Regions from separate parts of the Butyrivibrio sp. XBB1001 genome, predicted to be linked through region 3. Evidence: predicted binding sites of a transcription regulator. Region 3 holds the regulator's gene; each other region holds the start of a gene.
What was found. Region 3 encodes HrcA, which represses chaperone genes, less so after heat shock. Its sites were predicted from a motif close to TGTTAGCACTCNNNNNNNNNGAGTGCTAACA; they were not measured.
Positions count from the first base shown of each region.

Region 1: a site for HrcA is predicted at 1,717-1,747, ahead of G631_RS0113360 (Hsp20/alpha crystallin family protein). Genes of this name have one in related genera too.
Region 2: a site for HrcA is predicted at 1,559-1,589, ahead of G631_RS0105965 (Hsp20/alpha crystallin family protein). Genes of this name have one in related genera too.

Region 1 is NZ_AUKA01000017.1:63,518-66,992, reverse strand. Features, by position in the region: gene G631_RS0113365 (GGDEF domain-containing protein) at 1-840, opposite strand, end outside; gene G631_RS0113360 (Hsp20/alpha crystallin family protein) at 1,134-1,583, opposite strand; gene G631_RS0113355 (nucleoside/nucleotide kinase family protein) at 1,769-2,503, opposite strand; gene G631_RS0113350 (DeoR/GlpR family DNA-binding transcription regulator) at 2,544-3,293, opposite strand; gene G631_RS0113345 (alpha/beta hydrolase) at 3,465-3,475, shown strand, end outside.
Region 2 is NZ_AUKA01000003.1:201,108-204,582, reverse strand. Features, by position in the region: gene G631_RS0105975 (mechanosensitive ion channel family protein) at 1-225, opposite strand, end outside; gene G631_RS0105970 (ATP-binding protein) at 310-1,344, opposite strand; gene G631_RS0105965 (Hsp20/alpha crystallin family protein) at 1,688-2,209, shown strand; gene G631_RS0105960 (ATP-binding protein) at 2,277-3,320, opposite strand.
Region 3 is NZ_AUKA01000007.1:54,920-58,394, forward strand. Features, by position in the region: gene G631_RS18500 (S8 family serine peptidase) at 1-403, shown strand, start outside; gene G631_RS0107875 (hypothetical protein) at 393-1,190, shown strand; gene hrcA (heat-inducible transcriptional repressor HrcA) at 1,418-2,449, shown strand; gene grpE (nucleotide exchange factor GrpE) at 2,495-3,169, shown strand; gene dnaK (molecular chaperone DnaK) at 3,361-3,475, shown strand, end outside.

The sequences.
Region 1 (3,475 bases), on a different contig from region 3:
ACCATAGCTGTCATTGACGCTCTTAAAGAAGTCCACATCTATTATAGCTACAGCTGTTCCCTCAAGGCGCCTGTCATCTATCCTCTCCTTGGCAATCCTGATAATATCAGTCTTATCTATAAGACCGGTAAGGGAATCATGCTTGATATCATTAACCTTGATTAATTCGTTATCTCTTCTTAGCTGAATGTGACCTACTACACCCTCACTATTTGCTCCATAGAAAATAAAAGCCTCATCTAATACGGTATGTGTCACACTTGGATCATCACTTAAAATATTGCCATCTATTATAGTAGTGCTCCTGCCTACACCAGATTTAACCTGGGTTATAAAGCTCTTAACGGCATGCCGCTGCTCTTCATCCGCCTTAGCAAGCAAAAGCTCCTCAAATTCACTAATGGAATAAGTTCCTGTATCAAAATATGCACGCTCAGTATTATATATCTCCACTGTTCCAAGATCCTTGTCGTACTCAAAAAAAACATCCTCGTACAGATCAAGCTGTGTTCTATAAGCGTTAATTGCCTTCATTAGAGAAGAATGCGCATTTAAAAAATCCTGCGCATTGACTACAGTAAGCCTTATCAGATCATTATCATCCTGTGCCCGCATATAAGTGTAATACATAGTATCAGGAGCCAGGATTTTACTGGGATAAAAGGTGCCATCGCAATTCTTGATATTTTTTTTATATATTTCCATATCCTCGACGGCAATCAGCTCATACATAGGCTTAACAACAAAATCGCCAAGAGCATCATAAACTTCTGCATCTGCAGAAATTATCCTCTGATCATCTCTGGATATGATTATTTCATGAAAACTTACGTCTTTCATATGGCTATTCCTATCTGAATAACGATAATTAATCCCACATTAAAATTTTAATGCATAGGTTTTTTACGGTCAACACTTGTAATTTTCTTAATGTTGCACGCTATAACATTTTGTGCGATTTATTATAGCATATATTTATGTTTTTTCTAAAAAAATAATATCGCTTGCAGCGTTCTAGATTCTTTATGAAGAAAGCATGTTACTTGCAGCGTTCTAGATTCTTCATACAGAAAAAATAGCCCGGCACATCTGTGCCGGGCTATTCCGAATCATTTATGTTTGATTTTTATATATTATCCCTCAATAGCTATCAGATTCTTTTCTGGAATCTTCTTCTCCAAGGCTTTCTTGGCCAGTGTCAGCGTAAGTACACCGTGCCTGTAGGTAGCCTCAATGTCTTCCTTCTCTACATTATCGCCAATGTAGAAACTCCTTGTCATGGATCCTGCGTATCTCTCCTGCCTGATGAGTTTGCCCTTCTTGTCATTCTGGTCTTTATCAAGACCCTTAGCAGCGCTGATTGTAAGATAACCGTTATTAAGTTCTACTGTTATCTCTTCCTTCTTGAAGCCTGGCAGGTCGATTGATACTTCATAGTTGTCGTCCTTCTCCCTGATATCAGTCTTCATCATCCTGTTAGCTTTTCTGCCATAGAGTTTACGCTCCATGTCATCGAATTCTCTCATTGGGAAACCAAACAGATCATCAATAAAATTCTCTTCAAAAATACTAGGTGCTAACATAATACATACCTCCTTTGCACAAGAACAATTGTTAACTGTTATTGAGCATTGGGACGGAGGGTTTGGATCTTAGGAAGCTGTAAGTCCTAACGGTCTTCTCTGTTCCTTTGTTCTACTTTATATATAACACCATAATTAGCACTCGTCAATAGAGAGTGCTAATTTGGATAAAATTGTATTATGTTTTACATGACAAAATTACTGTCACCATCGACCCATAGCCGCAAATCTGCTAGGGCGGTCTTTTCAAGACATAGCCTGACATTTACCATATCACTGTAGTCAACAAAAGAAGTGGCGGTCTCTCTGTCATTTCCGCTCTTCATCTTTCTGTCAATAAGTCTGTCCCTTAGCATTTGCTCATCAGCAGCAAGGCTAATTGTGTAATCCGCATATTTTCTAAGATTTTGCCAGCCTTCCTCTTCCAATAAAAGATAATTGCCCTCTAAAAGGACTATTGGCTCTGTTATATGTATGGCATCTTCTATTGGATTGTGCAAATGTCTGTCATAGGTGGGCCAGAAGCAGTCTACGCCTGAAGTCACTTTTTCTATGGCACTTGTAAGCTTCTCAAGGTCAAAGGTAATGGGTGCCCCCTTTATCTCAACCATTTTTATTTCTTTTCCATCTCTAATTGTTGTATGTGATGTAAGATATTCCTGCCTTCTGTGAAATCCATCCATTCCTATGGCCTGAACATTAGTAATATCATCGTATTCTGATGATAGCTTCTCAAGGAAGCTGCAAAGAGTGCTCTTTCCAGTTCCAGGAGGAGCTGCAAGCAAGACCAATATTCGTCTTTTCTTTTCCTTCTGTATCTTAGTCAAATTCCTAAGTAGTGGTAAAAAAATCTCTTTTACAGCACCTTCACTGTATGTGGCGTCAACCTGTATTCCGTTGATTTCTACTGAATAATTCATGTCTACTACTCCCTGATACTACTGATTTACTAGATACATATTACTCAGTTATAAGTCTGTCTCCTAGTATTCTCACAAGCTCCGGATCATCAGGAACTTTCTCCATGATCACATAGTCAAGCACAGACAAATCAGATAAAGTCAGCAGTGTTTCAACTCCGACTTTACTGCTATCTGCTAGGAGAATCCTCTTTGAAGTATGTCGCATCATCTCCTGGCTTACCTCCACCACACGTGGTTCAAGGCTGGTAAGGCCTGCAGAAGCTGATATTCCGCTGCAGGAAAAAAACATCAGATCTGTATGATACTGCCTGACAGCCTCTACAACAGTGCGCCCCGCCAGTATTGTACCTTCATAAACATGTCCGCCCAGAATAATAATGGAAGCCTCTGTCTCATTGGCAAGCATCTTACTTACATGAAGGGAGTTTGTAACTACTACAATGTTTTTCAGGTCCTTCATATATTGTATCAGAGGTAGGCAGGTGGAGCTTGGGTCCATGAAAACCGAGCATGAATTATGAAGAAATCTTGCAGCGATCCTGGCTATTTTTTCCTTGGCCGCCTGGTTAGTCTGCTCTCTGACAAAAAGAGGTGCATCCTTATTTACTGTTGGAAGCATAGCTCCGCCCCACACCCTTTTTATTAGGTTGCTCTTTTCCATATCTGCCAGATCTCTGCGGATCGTCGCCTCAGAGGTGTACAGTTTTCTGCTAAGATACTGAACTGTAACACTTTTTTTATCTTTTACCAGATCATATATTTTGGAATAACGTTCGGTCTTAAGCATGATATATGCCTCTCCTGAGATGATCGATTTTGATTATATTATATCAAATTTGATCAAAAATTGATTGAATTTTCAATCTTATCACCGCCAATTGTATGAAAACTTTTTCAGCGATACATTTGATATATGGGGAAGTTCTTTCCTACAAAAAAATAAAGGGGATGGTATGAAATGAAAGAAAA
Region 2 (3,475 bases), on a different contig from region 3:
AGCAAGCGCTGTCTCCCAGGTCTTGGAAAAGGCCGGAATCCCGCTCAGAGCAAAAAGAGCTGCCACAGCCCAGAAGAAGGCCATAATAATGCCCTTTAAAAAGATCAGGTGGAGCTTGCCGCGAAGACGCTCCTTGCTAAAAACCTTCCCCATTATAAGGTTCAAAATCCACGCCACCACAAAGGGCAGTATATATTTTAAAAAGATATTCAAAACTTCCTCCATACTTAACTTCTCCTCACCAACTCACAACTCTAAATTACTTTTAATACAATCCAATAATCCGCATTTAGTGCTCCATTTTCCTGATCAGGTTCTCATCTTAACAAACGCTTCCAGTCTTGGGAGAATCAAGAAAATATAACCCCTCTGGTTTGCATTTATCAGCCCTTTTCTCTTAAGCCTGTCTCTGTACACAGAAAATTCTGGCGTGGTCATCCCTAGTGCATTTCGAATTTCCGTGACATTTGTATGGCCTGAAAGGCACATCTCTTTTACCACTGATCTGTCTTTCTCAGATAATTCATCCCAAATCTTGGCATATACATACTCTTCCAAGTACTGATCATACTCCGGAATAATGTCCTGAAGTTCCTTGTCCCTGTTCTGCCAGACCAGATATCCCAATACCTGAAAAGCATATGAGTAACCCTTAGTAAGCTTGGCCATTTCCTCAGCCTTGTCCTGCGAGATGTCAAAAACCCCCTTATATCTTGCAACTATAGCCGTATAATTTAACGGCTCAAGATTAACCTTGGGCGCTCTATACAAAAATGTAAGTGACTTCTCATTCTGCAAATCATAGATATTCTCGTATAATCCAGTCATTATGAGGAATACCGGATAATCTTTTCTCAAGAAGATCTGAAAAGCAGCGGAAAAAATCTTGATATTGGAAGAATTCGTCACCTCATCCACTGTGATAAGAAGCCTCTTGCCAGCCTTCTGCACATGAGACAGCATCTTATCCAGCGCTACCTCTATATCAGTAACCGGTGCCGCATTCTCTATAGATACCCCAAGCCCAAGCGCAGAAAAATCGAGTTTAGCCTTGATAAAAAGAGCATGCATCTCCGGAATTGCATACAGATCTGCTGCCAGCTTCTGCAACATATCACGCTCAGGATTAAGTTCAACGACAATCCACCTCTTATCGCGCCTCAATTCCTCTGCAATGCTAGTCATCATGACAGTCTTGCCAGTTCCTCTAGCCCCAGTGACCATGTAAACCTGATTAGAAGGTTCATCGTCCTGAAAAGTCTCTAAAACCTCATTAGTCTGCGTAATTCTGGATATATACTCTCCCGGTTTCTTGCCGAAAGATAAAGAAAAAGGATTGCCCATTTTGCAAATGACCTCCTACTTTATATTCACTATATTCCTTTATACTTTTTTATATTTCTTTATACTACTATCATAATTTTATACTTCTTTATACTAGCCGTCAAGCCCAGTAATTTCCTGATTTTAAGCGCAATTTATAATTATTTTATTTTTTATCTGGTAAAAGAACTGTTGACATCTTGTTACACTTGTTCTATAACATACTTATACAAATTGTTAGCAGCCCTCTCTGTTGAGTGCTAATTATATTTAACACAACATATACCACCAGAAATATACTGCTGACACCTAATATTCACAAAACCACTACAACAAATATTTATAGAAAAGGAGCGTGATTTTTATGTTAATGCCTATGCTTTGGAGTAATAATGATATTTTTGATGAGATGGATGATTTCTTTAACAGAGGATTCTGGAACTGGACAGAGAACGGAACCTGCAGAGATGGCGCCTGCCAGAATGACAGAGCCGCTAGAGATCACCAGAACACAGCTCTTTCTGACAGAAACGGATTTGCTGGTGCAAGCCTCATGAGAACCGATGTTATTGAGAAAGAGGATTCCTATCAGCTGGAGGCTGAACTTCCTGGATTTAACAAGGAAGACATCAATATTGATCTTAAAAACGATATCCTCACAATTTCCGCTCAGCACAGTGAGAACAAGGATGAGAAGGATGAAGGCGGCAAGTACATCCGCCGCGAGCGCAGATCTTCCTCCTACCAGAGATCCTTCCGCGTTGAGAACCTCAAACCTGAGGACATCATTGCCCAGTACAGAAATGGCGTCCTCACAGTCAACATCCCTAAAAAGGAAGCCCTTCCTGAAAAAGAAGAAGCTGCAAGAATTGAAGTGAAGGATTGATGTAAATGCCCTCCGCACTCTGGCTCATCAGCCAGGATGCGGAGGGCTTTCTTTTTCCCATATTTCTTTATAACTGAGTGTCAATAAATTCCTTAAATCTAGGTAGGAGCAGCTTTATCACTCCTCTGCTCTCAACATCTATTATGCCTTTCTCTTTAAGCCTTGCGCGTGGAATTGACCACTCACTATGACTCTTCCTAGTCATTTCAAGTAATTCACTGACTGGCATACTATCCTTTTTAGCTATAAACTGAAGGAACCACCTGTCATTTGGCGCAAGCTCGCTCCAAATCTTCTTGTATACCTTATCAGCAAGAATCTCATCAAAGCTCTTTAAGACCTCATCCGTAAGCTCTTTTGCCTTATAATCCCACATATACTTGCCAAGAGCCTGATACGCATAGGCATAGCCCTTAGTCATAAACGCCATTTTCTCGGCCTCCTCGTAGGAAACGCCCAAGGTGTTCTTGTAATCATCTCTGATATAGGTCACGTTAAGAGGCTTCATCTCATACTTGGTCGCCCTTAGGAAAAAAGTCAGACCATCAGCATTTTCAAGACTCTCAATGTCCTCATATAAACCTGCCAAAATAGCAAAAATTGGAAGTTCCTTCCTGATAAGTATCTGGAACTCCTGAATAAATCCAGTAATACTCTTAGTCTTGCGAGCCTCATCGATTGTGATAAGGAGCTTTTTCCCATGCTTCTTCATATGTTCCAAAAGAGCTTCCAATGCATAATCGATGCTGGCTACAGGACTTTTTTTGGAAAGATTAAGTCCTATTCCAAAGGCAGAAAGATTGAGACTTGCATCAACAAAGCTAGTAATAAAGGGAATCTCACTATAAAGCTTAGCAACAATCTCGCTTATGATCTCTGAATCAGACCGAATGTCTACTACAATCCAATCATCCTGCTCCCTGAAATATCTCTCAATTGCAGTAAGCGTAACCGTCTTGCCAGTTCCCCTGATCCCAGTCAGCTTAAAAACCTGCTCATCAGGCGAGTCATATTCCAACTCCTCAGTAATACTGTCAATTATAGAGTTACGACTCAAGTATTTACTTGGAATCTTTCCAAAACTAATAGTATATGGATTTCTACCTGCCATCAAATCATCTCCTAAGCTATATAAATCTATATAATTAACTTCTACCTATATAATACTATATAATTCTATATAATTCCAGAGAGACTATATAAAGCTATATAATTCTATATAAAACTATATAATTTCTGCCACATAAAAATGCCCTCCGCACTCTG
Region 3 (3,475 bases):
ATGCATAGTTACAGCAAAGACTATCAACACAACAGTTGATGGCGAGCACCTTACAGCTCAGATCAAAGTTATCGTAAATGATGAGCTTTATGAGGGCAATAAAGAACTTCCTGAGAACCTTCCAGATGATGTTCCAGCAGAGTTCAGAGCACGTTTTGAGCAGATCAAGGCTGCAAGAGCAGCTAAGGCAGATAACAGCGCTTCAGAGGCATCAAGTGAGGCTTCAAGCGTAGTTGCTGAAGATGAAAAGACAGATGATGCAGCAGTAGCAGCTTCTTCTGAGGTAGTAGAAGAGGCATCTGACGAGGCATCTACAGGCGCTTCTGATGATGAAGTAGTAGAGGATCAGGCTGGAGAGGCTGGTTCAAATGAAGAAGTTGTAGGAGGAGAGAATGATGATTAAATTATTGAATAGGGGAGTCGTTCTCGGATTAACAGCAGCAGTTCTTTTCTCAGTAGCACCAGCACAGACAGTTGCGGCAGCAGATGTTGCCCCACTTCACACAAGTGTTACTGTTGATGGAAGGGATTCAAAGCAGACAGTTACTTATGATCTTAATCTTGATACAGTTACTACTACAGATGGTAGAGTTGCTGTAACATACGATCCTGAGGTACTTGAGCTGACAAAGGCAGCTGATAAAGTTAATTTTGACATAGAGGACTTCAATAGCGATTATTCAGATGAGGATTCAAAGGGTGTAGCATTTGCTTATGTTAATGCTAAGCCAAAGAGCCGCAGCGGAAAGGTTCTACACGTAAAGTTTGCTGTTAAGGACTGGACTAAGGCTCAGGACACTGTTATCAAGACAGAGGTATTTGGTATCAACAATGAGGATCAGGAGGTAGTTCCTGCAACTGTTATCGAAGATCAGGTTTCAGTTGGAAGAAATAAGCCAGTTACTCCTCAGAACGTTACAGCTACACAGGTAGTTGGCGGCGTAGAGATCAAGTGGACAAAGGATGAGAACGCAGATTACTACGTAGTATATCGTGCAAAGGCTGAAGAGGGACCTTACCAGAAGATTGGTACTTCTAAGGGCGATTCACTCCTTAATGTATTCGTAGGCCAGAAGGACTACTACTATAAGGTAGTTGCTCACCAGACAGGTTCACCATCTTATGATTCAGAGCCTTCAGCTCCAGTTAAGGTTACTGTAACTAAGCTTCTTGGTGTTATCGGTGGCTGATAAGAAATCACATTAAATAAGGAAGAGACCTGCATCAATTGAGATGTGGGTCTCTTTTTTTCTACATTTTGATATTTCATACATTATTAATAAATGTAGAGGTTGACATTGGATGTAGGGAGTGATATTTTATGATACAGAAGATGTTAGCACTCAAACCTAGTGAGTGCTAACACTCAAAAATACCATTCCAATGAATTTAACCGGTGAATGCAGAGGAAGGGCCTATGGAACTAGACGAGAGAAAAAGAAAAATACTTCATGCCATAGTTAAGAACTACTTGGAAACAGGAGAGCCTGTAGGAAGTCGTACAATTTCCAAGTACACAGATCTTAATCTTAGCTCAGCCACAATCAGAAATGAGATGGCAGACCTTGAAGAGATGGGACTTATTTTACAGCCTCATACTTCAGCAGGTCGTATCCCTTCAGATCAGGGCTACAGAGTATATGTAGATGAAATGCTAAGGGATAAAGAGCAGGAAGTTGAGAACATGAAGGAAATGCTTCTTGACAAGGAAGAGAAGCTTGAGAATCTGCTCAAGCAGGTTGCCAAGACATTGGCCGTAGATACCAACTACGCAACTATGATCTCTGCTCCTCAGATCAGGAAGAATAAGCTTAAATTCATACAGATTTCCAAGGTGGACGAGGGTCATCTTTTAGCTACTATAGTAATTGAGGGCAATGTCATCAAGAACAAGATCATCCCAGTAGAGGAGGTTTTAGATGATGCCACAATGCTCAAGCTTAACATCCTTATGAATACAAGACTTGATGGTCTTGCAGTTGAGGATATTAACTTAGGCCTAATAGCTGCTGTTAAACAGGAGGCAGGTATCCACAGTGAGATCATTGGCAATGTTATAGATGCCGCAGCAGAATCCATCACAGCTGATGAAGATCTGCAGATTTACACAAGCGGAACAATGAATATTTTCAAGTATCCGGAACTTACAGACAGTGCCAAGGCAAGTGAGCTGATCAGCACTTTCGAAGATACCAAGGATCTTACAAGTATTGTTGAGGGAACTCTTTCAGCAGATACTGAGGAGACTGGAATACAGGTTTATATTGGTAATGAAACTCCTGTACAGGCCATGAAGGATTGCAGCGTAGTTACAGCAACCTATGAACTAGGCGATGGAATGAAGGGAACTGTAGGTATCATCGGACCTAAGCGAATGGACTACGATAAGGTTATTTCAACTCTTAAGAATATGAGACATGCGCTGGATGACCTTTACAAGAAGAACTAGCGCAGTTTGACATAGATTAGTGATTATCATCAGGAGGCAATCGATTTGAGTAATACAGACAAGAAAGAGAAACAGGTTTCCGAGCAGGAGAAAGAGGTTCTCGAAGATATCATGGAAGAGCTCGAACAGGAAGCAGAAGAGAGAGCGGAGAACAAGGAATCCGAGAACAAGGAAACAGAGAGCAAGGAAACAGAAAATAAGGATTCAGCGGACAAGGCTGAGGCGCCTGCAGATGCTGAAGCTCCCAAGAAGAAAGGACCTTTTGCCAAGAAAGAGAAAAAGGATCCGCTTAAAGAAAAAGTTGAAGAACTCAATGACCGTGTCATGAGACAGATGGCCGAGTTTGATAACTTCAGGAAGAGAACAGACAAGGAAAAGGCTCAGATGTTTGAACAGGGCCAGGGTAGTGTCCTTGAGAAACTTCTTCCCGTTATAGATAATTTCGAGAGAGGCCTTGCAGCAGTTCCAGAGGCAGAAAAGGATGGAGCTTTTGCAGACGGTATGAACAAGATTTACAAGCAGCTTATCAAAGAACTTGAAAATCTTGGAGTAACCCCAATTGAAGCTGTGGGTAAGGAATTCGATCCTAACCTTCACAATGCAGTAATGCAGGTTGAGAGTGCGGAGTACGAATCCGGAATAGTAGCACAGGAACTTCAAAAGGGATATAAGTTCCACGACACCGTGCTTAGACATAGCATGGTTGCTGTTGCACAGTGAGTGATATAGGGATTCAAAGTTTCAAATATGTATGCTTGCATGCATATATTTGAAACCTTGAAGACCGAACAGACATGAGGAAGTAGCATGATAATGCGGATTCCGAATGGATGTAGGATTGCGAGAATAAAATGGAGCAATCCGTATATAACGATGATTTGTATATTATTCAAATAACGGAGGAAAAAATCATGAGTAAAATTATCGGTATCGATCTTGGTACAACCAATAGCTGCGTAGCAGTTATGGAAGGTGGTAAGCCAACTGTTATCGCTAACGCAGAAGGCGCTAGAACAACACCTTCTA